Regions from separate parts of the Mesorhizobium hunchu genome, predicted to be linked through region 1. Evidence: predicted binding sites of a transcription regulator. Region 1 holds the regulator's gene; the other holds the start of a gene.

Region 1 (7,491 bases):
ATCTGCTCGCCATCATCCAGAGCATCGCTTCGCAGACCGGCCGCTATTCCGAGACCATCGCCGATTTCCTGGCGCGTTTTCGCGGCAGGCTCCAGTCGCTGGCGGCTTCGCAGGACCTGGTGACCTCGTCCAACTGGCGCGGCGCCGCGCTCAGAGAGCTTGTGGAAGGCCAAGTGGGTCGCTACAGCGCCGATTCCGCACACAGCCTTCGCTTCGAAGGCGTCAATCCCTTCCTCAATCCGAATGCCGCTCTCCACATCGGCCTTGCGCTGCACGAACTGGCGGTGAATTCGGTCAGTTACGGCGCCTTGTCCCACCCCGACGGATTCGTCGACGTATCGGCGGACCTGGGAAGCGACGACGACGAGGCGCCGGCCCTGTCGCTCATCTGGAGCGAACGCATCGAAAAAGACTCCCGCGGCAACGGCGCGAAGCGCTTCGGTTCCATCGCACTGGAACGGGTCGTCCCCGCTTCGCTCAACGGCAACGCAGCGCTCGACATCAACGACGACCGGCTCCAGTACCGGCTCACCGTACCACACGGCAATTTCGAGACCGACTGAGCGCGTCTCGAAGCAGGTATTGCTGCCCTATCTCCCGACGGAACCTTTCTCGTGCCATCTCCGTTTCTGGCGGCGAGAAAGGATTCCAAGTCATGGAACACGTCGCCGCCATCCTGCTGGTCATCGGTTGCTCCAACGACCTTTCCAGTTGCAAGGAACTTCCCGCCCCTGTCCCCGTCTTCGAGACGGCTCAGGAATGCGCGGATACCCGTCCCTTCGTGCTCGACGACATGGCGGGCCGGCGAGAGCGCGTCTTCGGCACATGCGTTGCCGTCGATCCCGCGCTGGAAGAGGAAGACGGGGAAATCGTCTGGGACATCAGCCCGGACGGCCGCATCGAGGCTTCGGTCGAGCGTCCGGGTTCGGTTGACGGTGACAGCCTTGTCGTGGCGTCTGCGGAGCCGGGTTTCGAAAAAGACCATGTTGGCTTGAAACGATAAAAATGCGACGTATGGCTTGAGCTTGCGCCGGCGGCTGGCCCGTCCCGTCAAGCGAGGGATTTTTAAAGCGAGAGGAGTTCTTCATGCGCAAGCTTATGTTGGCCGTGGCGGCGGTGGCGGCATTGAGTGGCTGCACCACGACGGAACAGGATGTCAGCGTCGGCACCGGCGCCGGAGCGCTGATCGGCGGCGCGATCGGCGGCTGGAAGGGCGCGGCCATCGGCGCCGCAGTGGGTGCGGGATCCGGCCTTCTGGTCCGCAACCTGCGCAACGGCTACTGTCAGTATCGCAGCCCGCGCACCGGTCGCATCTATACGGCCCGCTGCAACTGACACCCGGTTGATCGTCGGTAAGAACAGGGCATCGGCCAGCCGATCCCCTTTTTGCGTCCATAGTATCGCTTACCCTGTTGCCGACTAACAATGAACGCATATCGACGCGGCATCGGTGAAACGGTGCGGGTTCAGGCCGACAGGGGAATCCGGATGGCGACGCTCAGCCCGCCGGGCCGGAAGTCGCGATTGATGGTGCCACGCAATTCGCGCGTGATGTTCATGTCGATCAGCTTGGTGCCGAAACCCGTCCTCGAAGGCGCTTCCAGATCCGTCTGGCCTCTTTCTTTCCAGTCGAGGGCAAGCGTTCGGTGCCGTCCCAGCCCTTCCAGCCGCCATGACACGTTCAGCGCATCGATCGACTTCGCCGCCTCGCCATATTTGAGCGCGTTGGTGGCCAACTCATGGAAGGTCAGGCCGAGCGCCTGGGTGGTGGTTTCGTCGAGCAGCACCTGCGGTCCCGACAACAGGTTTTCGGGCAGCTCCTTGCCGAACACCTGGCCGAGTTCGATCCGCAACAGATCGCTGAGATCGGCTTTCTGCCAGCGCGATCGCGTCAGCATGTCCTGCGAAGCGGCCATCGCCTGAAGCCGCGCCGCGAAGGAGTTGGAGAACTCGTCTATATCTTTCGAGCCTGCCGCCGTCTGGCGCGCGATAGCCAGCACCCGGGTGATCGAATTCTTGATGCGATGCTTCATTTCCTGAAGCATCAGATCCTTTTCGAGCAGGCTCTTTTCCGAGCTTTCGTGCAATTGCGCGACAGCATCGTAGGCCCGCTCCTGATAGCGCGACACCAGCGCGATCGCGCTGGCCAGCAGCAGGCCGAAAATGCCGAGCATGATGGGAACGATCCGCGACGACGGCGCCGAAAACGCACTGGTCGGCCTGAACAGGATCGTCCATTCGCGCCCGGCCACCGTCATCTGCCGCGTCGCCAGGAGTTTGTCGCCGAACGCATTCGTCGGCGGTGTTTGCGAACGGAACATGAGATTGTCGGGATCGACGCGCCCGTCATAGACCTCGATATTCACCGGCAGCAACGGCGCGCGCCGAAGGGCCGCCTCGAACAGTTCCTTGGCGCGGAACGCGGCATACAGGAATCCGCTCGTGACGGTGGTCTTGGTGTCCACGACGTCCGGCGCGGTCGATACGGTCAGGCGCACGAACACCATAAAGCCTGGATATCCCTGCCCCGTGCCGGTGTTCTTGCCCAGCATCGTCAATCCGCTGGCGTGCTGCTCATCGTCGACCATGGCCTTCTGGATCGCCGCCCGGCGCACAGGATCGCTCATCATGTCGTAACCGATGGCGGTTCGGGTCGCGTCGTCCAGCGGCTCGAAGAGCACGATGGGCGCGCGCCACGCCAGGGTCGATGCCGGGTAGATGGATCGGTCGAGGCCCTGGTCGTCGCGCATCTCGCGTTCCGCCACGGCTTCATTTCCGGCCTTGACCAATCTCAGGAAGCCGATGCCGCGCAGGCCGGCGAAATTGCCGTCGACGTCCAGCGCATCGAAGAACGCCTTGAACTCGCTCTGCCTGATTTTGCCGTTGCGGGCGTCGAACAGCGCCTGCGTCGCCCGCAGCAGCGACAGATGGAGATCGACGCGGCTCTCTATGCGGTTCAGCGTATCGTCAGCCGTGGCGGCGAACTTGATGCGCGCCGCCTCCTGCGAGGCGAAAAAGGCGAAACCGGCCATGGCGAGGCTCACCAGGGCGACAGCCACAAACGCTGCGATGGGCAACAACTTCTTCAATTATCGGCGTGGTCCGCTAAAGGCTACGCCCTTCTTAGCAATCTGGCGCGTCAACACAATGGCTGGATATTGGGACAGCGATATCCGCAGGTCATGCTGACCATAGGCGATACCGGACGAAGATCCGCCGAGCGCCAGAGATGCGCGGCAGGCGTGCGGTAACCATCGTCGAGGAAGCGCTGCGCGCGCCAGGCGTCGCGGCTTAATCTTCTCGGATGGCGTAGCCGGCGCCGCGAATGGTGCGGATGACATCGGGCATCCTGCCGGTGTTGACCGCCTTGCGCAGCCGCCCGACATGCACGTCAACGGTCCGCTCGTCGATATAGATCGTCTCGCCCCAGACATTGTCGAGAAGCTGGCTGCGCGAGAAGACGCGGCCGGGATGCCGCATCATGAATTCGAGCAGCCGGAACTCGGTCGGGCCGAGCCTGATCTCGCTTTTCTTGCGGTAGACCCGGTGCTGCTCGCGGTCGAGCATGATGTCGCCCACCTTCAGCACGGACGACAGCACTTCCGGCTTCGCGCGGCGCAGCAGCGCCTTGACGCGCGCCATGAATTCCGGCGTCGAGAACGGCTTGACCAGATAGTCGTCGGCGCCCGTCTGCAGGCCACGCACGCGGTCGCTTTCCTCGCCGCGCGCCGTCAGCATGATGATCGGCAGGCGCTCCGTCTGCGGCCGCATCCTGAGGCGCCGGCAAAGCTCGATGCCCGACACCGCCGGCACCATCCAGTCCAGGACCAGCAGGTCGGGCGTGCTTTCCTGCAGCCGCACCTCGGCCTCGTCGCCACGCGTGACGACCTCGACCTGATAGCCCTCCGATTCGAGATTGTAGCGCAGGAGCACGCCGAGCGGCTCCTCGTCCTCGACCACCATGACGCGCGGTGCGATCATCGGTTCCAAACCTTGCCTCAGGCCGCCGCCGTCTCGTCCCGCTTGGGACGATTGGGCGGCAACTGTTCGCCTGTCAGGATATAATACGCATTTTCGGCGATGTTGGTCACGTGGTCGCCGATGCGCTCCAGGTTCTTGGCGCAGAACAAAAGATGCGTGCAGGCGGTTATGTTGCGCGGGTCCTCCATCATGTAGGTCAGGAGTTCGCGGAAGACAGCCGTATAGCGCGCGTCGATGCTCTCGTCGCTGGCGCGCAGCCGGGTAAGCGCGGCGGCGTCACCCGCTGCATAGTCGCGGATGACGTCGTCGACCTGTTCGAGCACCAGATGGGCCATGCCCTCGATCGAATGGGACAGGTCGCGCGGCACGGCGTTCTCGCCGACGGCGCCGACCCGCTTGGCAATGTTCTTGGCAAGGTCGCCGATCCGCTCCAGATCGCCGGCCATGCGGATCGCCCCCAGCACCGAGCGCAGGTCGTCGGCCATCGGCTGGCGCCGGGCGATCAGCGTGATGGCGCGGGAATCCAGCTCGCGCTGGCGCTCGTCCATGACGATGTCGTCGGAGACGACGCGCTGCGCCAGCGCGACATCCGCCGACAAAAGCGCCTTCGTCGCGCCGCCGACCATCGTGCCGGCCAGTTCGCCCATCCCGTCGATGATCTGCCCGATCTCGCGCAGATCGTCGTCGAAGGATGCAACCGTATGTTCAGCCATCTGCCTTCCCCGTTATCCGGTGCCGCCGCTCAGCCGAACCGGCCGGTGATGTAGTCCTGAGTGCGCTTCTCGCGCGGCGAGGTGAAGATCTTCTCGGTCTTGTCGAACTCGATCAGCTCGCCGAGATACATGAAGGCGGTCTTGGAGGAGACGCGCGCCGCCTGCTGCATGTTGTGGGTGACGATGACGATCGTGTAGTCGTCCTTCAGTTCGTCGATCAGTTCCTCGATCTTGGCCGTCGACAGCGGATCGAGGGCCGAGGCCGGCTCGTCCAGCAGGATCACCTCGGGCTTGACCGCGACCGTGCGGGCGATGCACAGGCGCTGCTGCTGGCCGCCCGAAAGCGACAGGCCGCTGGCGTCGAGCTTGTCCTTGACCTCGGTCCACAGCGCAGCGCGCTTCAGGGCATGTTCCACGCGCCCGTCCATCTCGGACTTCGGCAGTTTCTCGTAGAGCCTCACGCCAAAGGCGATATTCTCGTAGATCGACATCGGGAACGGCGTCGGCTTCTGGAACACCATGCCGATGCGGGTGCGCAACAGGTTGAGGTCCTGCGAGCGGTCGAGGATATTGCGGCCGTCGAGCAGGATCTCGCCGTCGGCGCTCTGGCGCGGATAGAGCTCATAGATGCGGTTGAAGCACCTGAGCAGGGTCGACTTGCCGCAGCCCGACGGACCGATGAAGGCGGTGACAGAGCGCGCCGGCAGGGACAGCGAAATGTCCTTCAGCGCCTTCGACTGGCCGTAATGGAAATTGAGGTGCCTGACCTCGATCTTGGCGGTCTCGGCGGCCGGTTCGGCGGCCACGTCGAGTTCGGTGGACAACATCGGTTTCATCTGTCCTCTCTGCGTCCGGTGAGGCTGCGGGCGAAGATCGAAAGGCCCAGCACCGTCAGGGTGATGATAAGCGCTCCGGTCCAGGCGAGCTGCTGCCATTCCTCATAGGGGCTGAGCGCGAACTGGAAGATGGTCACGGGCAGGCTGGCCATCGGAGCATTGAGATTGCTCGACCAGAACTGGTTGTTGAGCGCGGTGAAGAGCAGCGGCGCCGTCTCGCCCGAGATGCGGGCGATCGACAAAAGGATGCCGGTGACGATGCCCGACAGCGCGGCGCGGTAGGCGACCGAGCGGATGACGATCCAGCGCGGCGCGCCGATCGCCGTACCGGCCTCGCGCAGCGTGTTGGGCACCAGGTTCAGCATGTCCTCGGTGGTGCGCACCACCACCGGTATGACTAGGATCGCCAGCGCCACCGCGCCGGCGAGCGCCGAGAAATGGCCCATCGGGCGCACCACCAGTTCGTAGACGAACAGGCCGATGATAATCGAGGGCGCCGACAGCAGGATATCGTTGATGAAGCGCACGACCGTGGTCAGCTTCGAGAAGCGCCCGTACTCGGCCATGTAGGTGCCGGCCATGACGCCGACCGGCGTGCCGACGGCCACGGCGATGACCGTCATGACGACCGAGCCGTAGATGGCGTTGAGCAGGCCGCCCGCATCGCCCGGAGGCGGAGTCATTTCAGTGAAGACGGCGAGATTGACGCCGGCCAGCCCTTTCCAGACCAGCGCGCCGAGGATGAGGGCAAGCCAGGCGAGGCCGATGCCGGCGGCGACGACGCAGAGCGTCATCATCGCCGAATTGCGCACCTTGCGGCGGCTGTGAAGGGAGGTTGCGGCGGCGACGGTCATGTCGGTCTTCTCTCTCAGGCGCCGGCCTTGCGCTCAATCCGCATCAGCATGTAGCGCGCCAGAGCGAGGATGAGGAAGGTGAGGACGAACAGGATGAGGCCGAGGGCGACCAGCGAGGAGGTGTAAAGGTCGCCGTCGGCTTCCGTGAATTCGTTGGCGATCGTCGCCGAGATGGTGGTCCCCGGAGCCAGCAGCGAGGCCGAGATGCGGTGCGCGTTGCCGATCACGAAGGTTACCGCCATCGTTTCGCCCAGCGCGCGGCCGAGGCCGAGCATGACGCCGCCCATGATGCCGACGCGGGTGTAGGGAACGACGATGCGGCGCATCACCTCCCATGTCGTGCAGCCGATGCCGTAGGCCGATTCCTTCAGCACGGACGGCACCGTGTCGAACACGTCCTTGGTGATGGAGGTGATGAAGGGCAACACCATGATCGCCAGGATCAGCGCCGAGGTCAGCATGCCGATGCCGTAGGGCGGGCCGGCGAACACCGAGTTCAGCACAGGGATGTTCTTGAAGAGGGCGATCAGGAAAGGCTGGACCGTCGTCTGCAGGAACGGCGCAAAGACGAACAGGCCCCAGATGCCGTAGATGATGGAAGGAATGCCCGCCAGAAGCTCGACGGCGATGCCGATGGGCCGCCTGAGCGGACGCGGGCACAACTCCGTCAGGAAAATGGCGATGCCGATGCCGATCGGCACGGCGATCAGGATGGCGACGGCAGAGGTGACGACGGTGCCGTAGATCGGCGCCAGCGCGCCGAAATTCTCGGTAACGGGATTCCAGCTTTCCGTGGTCAGGAAGGCCGGCCCGAATTTGGACAGGGCTTCCCACGAGCCGGCGACCAGCGAGATCGCGACGCCGCTCAGGATCAGCAGGACGAGGATCGCCGCACCCTTGGCCGTATTATGGAAGATCGTGTCGGTAAGCGCGAAGCGGCGTACGGTCGCCTCTCTGTCGCGCATGGATTGCGCGGTGGCTACAAGCGTCATCCAGCCAATTCCCGTCCGGGTTCGATCAGGCGTTCAAGAGAGCCGCGGGGTCGGCAACACCGGCCCCGCGCACCCGTTCGGTCTCAGTTCGTGGCGGCGAAGAGCGGCTTGCCGT
Region 2 (7,491 bases), on a different contig from region 1:
ACTGCTTCCTGTCCACCCGCTCCTGCTGCGGTGAGCGGGCGTATAGCTCGCGGTAGCATTTCGAGAAATGCGACGCGGAAACGAAGCCGCACGCGACGGCTACCTCGACGACCGGCATGGACGACTGGATCAAAAGGTGCCGTGCCCGGTCGAGCCGGATTTCCAGATAATAGCGGGCAGGGGAGCGGCCCATCTCGGTGCGGAACAGGCGTTCGATCTGCCGGCGCGACAGATCGACATGATCCGCGATCTCGATCAGCGACAGCGGCTCGGCCAGATTCGCCTCCATCAATTCGATGATGGCCAGGACCTTGGAATTCTGCACCCCGAGACGGGCGCGCAACGGCAGGCGCTGCCGGTCGGTCGGGCTGCGCACCCGGTCGGTCAGCACCTGCTCGCACACCCGGTTGACCAGGCTCTCGTCGAAATCGTCGCCGATCAGCTTGAGGATCATGTCCAGCGCGGCGGTGCCGCCGGCGCAGGTGTAGATGTTCTGGTCCACCTCGAACAGGTCGGCGAAGACATTGGCCTTCGGGAAAGCCTCCTGGAAGCCCGGCAGGTTCTCCCAGTGGATGGCGCAGCGCTTGTTGGACAGAAGACCGGCGGCGGCCAGCACATAGGCGCCCGTGCACAGGCCGCCGATGGCGACGCCGCGGTTGTATTCCTCGCGCAGCCAGGCGAACACCGATTTGTTATGATAGCGGTCGACATTGATGCCGCTGCAGACGATCGCCATCGACGGCCGGTCGGGGCCAGCCATCTTGCGGCGCTCGTCATCGAGCGAGGAATGGACGGCGCATTCCACGCCGTTGGAAGCCCGCACGGGCTTGCCGTCTATGCTGGCGAGTCTCCACTTGTAGGCCTCGTAGCCCAGCATCCTGTTGGCCAGCCGCAAGGGGTCCAGCGCGGTCGCAAACGCGACCATCGTGAAGTCGGGAACGAGGAAGAAGACGAACGACCGTTTGACCGGATCCTTGATAGCGTTCACGAGTGACCCTCACCAGCCAATGACGCGAATTGAACGTCGCTATCAGCATAGCGTCATCAGGAAAAACCTTAGCTGTCAATCGGGTAGGCGGCTCACGACAGATTAAATTTGCGACATGGTTCATTGAGGGGTCGCAAATCGGCAACCGTCGCGCACGTCGATCCCGGCCGGCGGAAAAATGCCGCGGACGCACAAAGGCCGCCCCGATCTGTCATCGAGGCGGCCATGTCATGATCGGGGCCGCAACGAAGCGTACGGCACCAGATTCGGCTTAGGCGACGAAGCCCAAACGGGCAGCGGCGACGGCGCCGGTCTGGCCGGGCATCGTGCGGGAAAGGCGCTGGCGTTCCATGACGGTGGTCATGTTGCTTTCGCGGCGGGCGAAGAAGCGGCTGAACAGCTTCATATCAATCTCCATTCGGTTGCTCAGACGGGTCGCCTTCGCGTTATGGAGTGGGGCCGGCTCGTTGATTGGCCTGCATATAGGCCTGCGCGGTTCGCCGTGAAATCGCAAATGCGAAGCGCTTGATATGAAAAGCGACATGCGACATGTCGCTCATGGTCGATTTGGGTGAATCACCTGTGTTTACAGGCAGGTAGCCAGGTTGCGGCAAGCCATGCGGCCGGTTCACATGCGCCATGCAGGCAAGGCGGGTCTCGATGGAGGCAATAAAAAAGCCCGCCGGACGGCGGGCTTCTCAACACACACTGTCACAGGTCATTTCGCGCCGGCCCAATCATGAACGCGGTTGAAGAGGGTAGTGTTTGCACCGCGCGCTTCCGGCCAGCCGATATCCTTCTGCAACTCGATCGGAAGGGCATAGATGGCGCGTTCCGTCCGGTAGCGCGTCCTCGCGGCGTTGAATTCGCTGGCAATCCGACCGATGGTCGACAGGATCGTTGACATGGTCTTCCTCCTTGGTTGGCGGCGGCTTGCCGCTACGGCGGGTCGCGTTCGCTGTCGTCTATTGACAGGAACCATATGAGCTCGGATTGACGTTCAATCAAACGAAATGGTATGATGTTTTCTATCAGAAAAATTGAAAGGTGAAGCGTGAACGCTCCTCTCAATCATCCCCTTCCGCTGCTCGATCTGGATGTTCTGCGCACGTTCGTGGCCATCGCCGAGACCGGCAGCTTCACCACCGCGGCGACGGCGGTCTACCGCACGCCGTCGGCCGTCTCCATGCAGATCAAGAAACTGGAGGATATCCTCGGTCGTTCGGTGTTCGCCCGCGATGCGCGCTCCGTGTCGTTGACGACCGACGGCGAGATGCTGCTCGGCTATGCGCGCCGGCTGCTGGCGATCAATCGCGAGGCGGTCTCCAAGTTCATCGTGCCCGACATCGTCGGCGTCGTGCGACTGGGCTCGCCGGATGACTATGGCGAGCGGGTTCTGCCGCATGTCCTCAAGCGTTTCGCCCAGTCGCATCCGGCGATCGCGGTGGACGTGACCATCGACCAGTCGATCAATCTCAGGCGGCGCATGGACGACCGGGCGCTCGACATCACGCTCTTGACCAATTCCTATAAGGCCAGCGCCATCGGTGCCGAAGTGCTGCTGACGGAGCCGATCGTGTGGGCGGGCGCCAAGGGCGGCTGCGCCCATCTGCGTGACCCCATGCCGATATCGGTCTGGGAGGAAGGCTGCGCATGGCGGGCAGGCGCGCTGGAGGCCCTGGGCCGCGAGGGTCGCAACTATCGCGTCGCCTATATGAGCGCGCATACGGCCGGCCAGCGCGCCGCGATCATGTCCGACCTGGCGATCGCGCCCCTGCCGCGCTCGTTCCTCGGAAGCGACATGGTTGCGCTCGGTGCCAAGGACGGCTTGCCCGAGATCGGCAACTACAGTCTGGCGATGGTCGTATCACCGGAAGCCAGCGCGCCGGTCAAGTCGGTCGCCGACCATATTCGCACGACATTCGAAGTGTTCAGGGAAACCGGAAAGTTCTGAAGCAACGCCTGCGCCGTCAGGCTCGGGCTTATCTCGGGTATTCGCTCGACGATTGACCTGTCGACAACCGAATTCACCGGTGTGCGGAGGTTTTCGGTCTCCGGCGGCCCAAAGCCGCGTCCAGAAGGCGTCGGTGAAAACCGCTCAGCTCGTATGAGCGATTAGCTTGTCGACCGTTTCGGGGAAGAACTCGGCCGCGCCGCGACGCTTGCCGAACATCATGTCGTACTGGAGATAGCGGAAATCGCGGACCATCGGGTCGATCTTCTTCTGACGCGCCCAGTCCATCACCGCTTGCCCGTCCGTTTCCAGCAGCATGTTGCGGTCGACCACCGCATAGTGCTTCTGCAGGTCGCCGAGGAAGCCGGTGTAGTAGGGGTGGGTGATACCTGCCGTCTTGAGGATATGATAGGGCAGGAAGGCCGGGCTGACCGGTCCGAGATCCTTGACCGGTCCCGTCTTGTTCGACCAGATCACCAGCGGCGTCTCGTGGTGCGGCTTCATCTGCTCGGCCGGCTCGCGGCGCGGCGCGACATTGTCTTTCAGGAAGCCGGTTTCAACATAGACGGGACCGAGCGGCGGCAGGTGGTCGCCGAAGAAAGCAATGACCGTCGGGCGCTTGCGCGCCTTGGCCCATTCCACCAGTCTCTCGAGACCCTTGTCGGCGTCCGACGCGCCCTCGGCGTAGCTAAGCAGCGAGGCGCATGCCCAATCGCTGATCGGTGCCTCGACGGTGTGCGTTGTGTCCGAATAGCGGTGCGGCTCGTAAGGGCCGTGATTCTGGAGGCTGACGGCGAAGAAGAAGAACGGCTTCTCGGTGGCGTCGGCTTCCTTGATGATCTCGTCCGTCATCGCGGCGTCCGAGGCGAGCGGCCCACGCTTCTGCATCGGCGGCAGCGTCTCTTCGGACTTGAAGTCGTCGAAGCCGAAGTCGGCGTAGACGTTGGTCCGGTTCCAGAACCAGTTGGTGCCGGGGTGGATGGCACGCGCCTCGTAGCCTTCGCTCTTCAGGAAGTTGGCAACAGATGGGATCGGCGCGCGCACATATTGCTGGTAGGGAATGCTGCCGGTGGGCAGGAATGCGTTCGAAAAACCTGTCAGCGTCTCGAATTCGATATTTGCGGTCATGCCGCCGAACTCGGGCGAAAACATCGAGCCCGAGCGCAGCGACCTGACGTGCGGAATGGGATCGGGCGTGATCGACACGCCCGGCAGTTGCGTCGGATCCCAGAAGGATTCGCTCATCACGATGATGATGTCGGGCTTTTCCGCCGGCATCGACGGTGCGACCCTCGGTTTGGCGATTGCGTCAATGGCCTTGGCGGAATAGCCGGAGGGCGCGCCGACATGCGCCATAGGCACGTTGAGCGCAAAGGCGAGTGCGAAACCGTTGGAAGCGTAGTTTTCCTTCTGGTCCCACATCATGGGGATGATCTGGAGGCGGTCGCGCGTCCACGAAAACGTCGCGTAGTCCATGATCGAGACGAAGAAGGCCAGCATCGGCAGGCAAAGCGCAAGGCGCGCCAGTCTGCCCTTATAGGTCAGGCGCGGCATGCGTCGGCGCCATTCACGCCATGTGTAGACGAGAAGCGCAAGCCCGGCGACGATGCCGACAGCCATGGCGACGGCGGTCCATGGACGTTCACGCACAAGCAACGGCATGAGATCGACGATCTGGCGCGCATAGAGGAAATCGGTTGGATAGAGCGGGTCGCCAAGATAGTGCGACTTCTGGTGGCCGACGAAAGCCAGCGACAAGGTCAGCGGCGCGACGACCATCAGTCCCTGATACCTGCGGCCAAGGATGGCATCCAGCGCCACCAGAATAAGCGTGAAAAGGATGACGGTCGTCCATCCTGGTTTGAAGGGTTGCAGGAAGAAACCGACCGTAGCAGCGAAATCGCCACGGAAAATCAGCTCGATCAGGAAGACGAGAACGGCCGCGGCAAGGAGCGAGACAAGGGCGTAGCCCAGTCCGGCCCTGAATGATGCCCACGTGCCGGAGGCTGAAAATTCAGCGTCGGCGACTGGCGGATGCGCCCGATGGCGGGTGTCTTTTTTCCGTTCCAATTCCAAGCCCTCAGCCGTGAAAAGCGTCACGGAACCGTCATCTCAATGTCATATCAGCCTAAAGGTTGCGGCAAAATTGGGAAGAGCCGGCAAAAGATTCGTGTTCGGTTTTAATCATGAGTGATCGAAAAAGCTCTTTTGAAACAGGTGGGTTAGCCTTTCAGCTCTTCGAGGCCGCCGGGGACGGGGCTTGACTTGCAAGGCCGCCTTGGTCACACGCAGGGCGATCGAAAACGGGGCGTAACATGGCCATCGCATTTACATTTCCCGGACAGGGCAGCCAGGCGGTCGGCATGGGCAAGGACCTTGCCGAGTCATACCCGGAAGCGCGCAGGGTCTTCGAAGAGGTCGATGAAGCGCTCGGCGAGAAGCTGTCGAAGCTCATCTGGGAGGGGCCGGAGGAAACCCTGATGCTGACCGCCAATGCGCAGCCGGCACTGATGGCGGTTTCGCTGGCGGCCATGAGGGCCTTGGAATCCAGGGGGTTCTCCCTGAAGGACAAGGTCGGCTACGTCGCCGGTCATTCGCTGGGCGAATATTCCGCGCTCGCTGCCGCGGGATTCGTCTCCATCGCCGACGCGGCCCGGCTCCTGCGCATCCGCGGCAACGCGATGCAGTCGGCCGTCCCGGTGGGCGAGGGGGCGATGGCCGCCATCATCGGGCTGGAGCAGGCCGACGTGGAGACGGCCTGCGCCGAGGCCGCGCAAGGGGCGGTGTGCCAGGTCGCCAATGACAATGGCGGCGGGCAACTCGTCATTTCCGGCGCCAGGGCCGCCGTCGAGCGGGCAGCCGCGCTGTGCAGCGAAAAGGGTGCCAAGCGCGCCCTGATGCTGCAGGTCTCCGCGCCCTTCCACTCGGCGTTGATGCAGCCCGCCGCCGACGCCATGCGCGAGGCGCTGGCGGGCGTGGCGAAGAATCCGCCGGTCGTGCCTGTGGTGTCCAATGTGTCCGTGACCCCCACCAGCGATCCGGAAACAATCGCCGCGCGTCTGGTCGAGCAGGTCACCGGACGGGTGCGCTGGCGCGAGACGGTGGAATGGTTCGGCGCCGAGGGCGTCACCACGCTCTACGAAATCGGAGCCGGCAAGGTGCTTTCGGGATTGGCGCGGCGTATCAATCGCGATATCGCGGTAGCCAATGTCGGCGCGCCCGCCGATGTCGATGCAGCTCTGGCGTCGCTCGGCTAGGCATCTGGATTGACTTCTCCCTTATGAGGGAGCGATCGAGGAGAAAAAAATGTTCGACCTGACCGGCCGCAAGGCGCTCGTCACAGGCGCATCCGGGGGCATCGGCGAGGCGATCGCGCGCATCCTGCATGCGCAGGGCGCCATCGTCGGGCTGCATGGCACTCGGGTCGAGAGACTGGAAGCGCTGGCAGGCGATCTCGGTGAGCGGGTCAAGCTGTTTCCGGCCGACCTCTCTGACCGGGATCAGGTCAAGGCGCTCGGCCAGAAGGCGGAGGCCGAACTGGAAGGCGTCGACATTCTGGTCAACAACGCCGGCATCACTCGCGACGGACTGTTCGTCAGGATGTCCGACGAGGACTGGGACGCCGTGCTCGACGTCAATCTCGGCGCCGTCTTCCGGCTGACGCGGGAACTGACGCATCCGATGATGCGCCGCCGTCACGGCCGCATCATCAACATCACCTCCGTGGTCGGCGTCACCGGCAACCCGGGCCAGGCCAACTACTGCGCCTCCAAGGCCGGCATGATCGGCTTTTCCAAGTCGCTGGCGCAGGAGATCGCCACCCGTAACATCACGGTCAATTGCGTGGCGCCGGGTTTTATCGAATCGGCCATGACCGGCAAGCTGAACGACAAGCAGAAAGAAGCCATCATGGCCGCCATCCCCATGAAGCGGATGGGAACAGGCGCCGAAGTGGCTTCGGCCGTCGCCTGGCTGGCCTCGGACGAGGCGGGCTACGTGACGGGGCAGACCGTTCACGTCAACGGCGGAATGGCCATGATCTGAGCGTCGCGCGAGGGCTTGGGAAAGGCCATTTCGCCTTGGACAGTGCCGCCTTTTCGTGTATTGCGACCCGCAACCTGGCGACCCGGCACCAGACTTCGGCGTTCGCCCGGCGATTTCAGCAGGACTATCTTTGCCCTTGATTAGCGGCATTGTGGCCGCTAACGAAGACAGACATAACATCAGACGAGGATGCCCACATGAGTGACACCGCAGAGCGCGTCAAGAAGATCGTTATCGAGCATCTTGGTGTGGATGCCGACAAGGTAACCGAACAGGCGAGCTTCATCGACGACCTTGGCGCGGACAGCCTCGACACGGTCGAACTCGTCATGGCGTTCGAGGAAGAATTCGGCGTCGAGATTCCGGACGATGCGGCGGAGACGATCCTCACCGTCGGCGATGCCGTGAAGTACATCGACAAGGCTTCGGCCTGACGCCTGCGAATCGCATCCGCGGGATAGGCATGTGATGCGGCGCGTCGTCGTAACGGGCCTTGGGCTCCTTT

What was found. The regulator PhoB, encoded in region 1, activates phosphate uptake and scavenging genes when phosphate is short. The targets are predictions, from matches to a motif close to TGTCATNNANCTGTCAT.
Region 2: ABMA46_RS13280 (LTA synthase family protein) is a predicted target of PhoB. The motif match lies at 5,037-5,053, and genes of this name have one in related genera.

What each region holds. Positions count from the first base shown of each region.
Region 1 is NZ_JBEBMG010000002.1:614,096-621,586, forward strand. It holds gene ABMA46_RS06480 (sensor histidine kinase) at 1-563, shown strand, start outside; gene ABMA46_RS06485 (hypothetical protein) at 656-1,003, shown strand; gene ABMA46_RS06490 (YMGG-like glycine zipper-containing protein) at 1,087-1,335, shown strand; gene ABMA46_RS06495 (CHASE domain-containing protein) at 1,467-3,089, opposite strand; gene phoB (phosphate regulon transcriptional regulator PhoB) at 3,292-3,981, opposite strand; gene phoU (phosphate signaling complex protein PhoU) at 3,999-4,694, opposite strand; gene pstB (phosphate ABC transporter ATP-binding protein PstB) at 4,724-5,530, opposite strand; gene pstA (phosphate ABC transporter permease PstA) at 5,527-6,384, opposite strand; gene pstC (phosphate ABC transporter permease subunit PstC) at 6,399-7,376, opposite strand; gene pstS (phosphate ABC transporter substrate-binding protein PstS) at 7,460-7,491, opposite strand, start outside.
Region 2 is NZ_JBEBMG010000006.1:242,516-250,006, forward strand. It holds gene ABMA46_RS13260 (GlxA family transcriptional regulator) at 1-925, opposite strand, end outside; gene ABMA46_RS13265 (hypothetical protein) at 1,260-1,394, opposite strand; gene ABMA46_RS13270 (hypothetical protein) at 1,707-1,895, opposite strand; gene ABMA46_RS13275 (LysR substrate-binding domain-containing protein) at 2,043-2,942, shown strand; gene ABMA46_RS13280 (LTA synthase family protein) at 3,087-4,916, opposite strand; gene fabD (ACP S-malonyltransferase) at 5,258-6,199, shown strand; gene fabG (3-oxoacyl-[acyl-carrier-protein] reductase) at 6,249-6,986, shown strand; gene ABMA46_RS13295 (acyl carrier protein) at 7,184-7,420, shown strand; gene fabF (beta-ketoacyl-ACP synthase II) at 7,455-7,491, shown strand, end outside.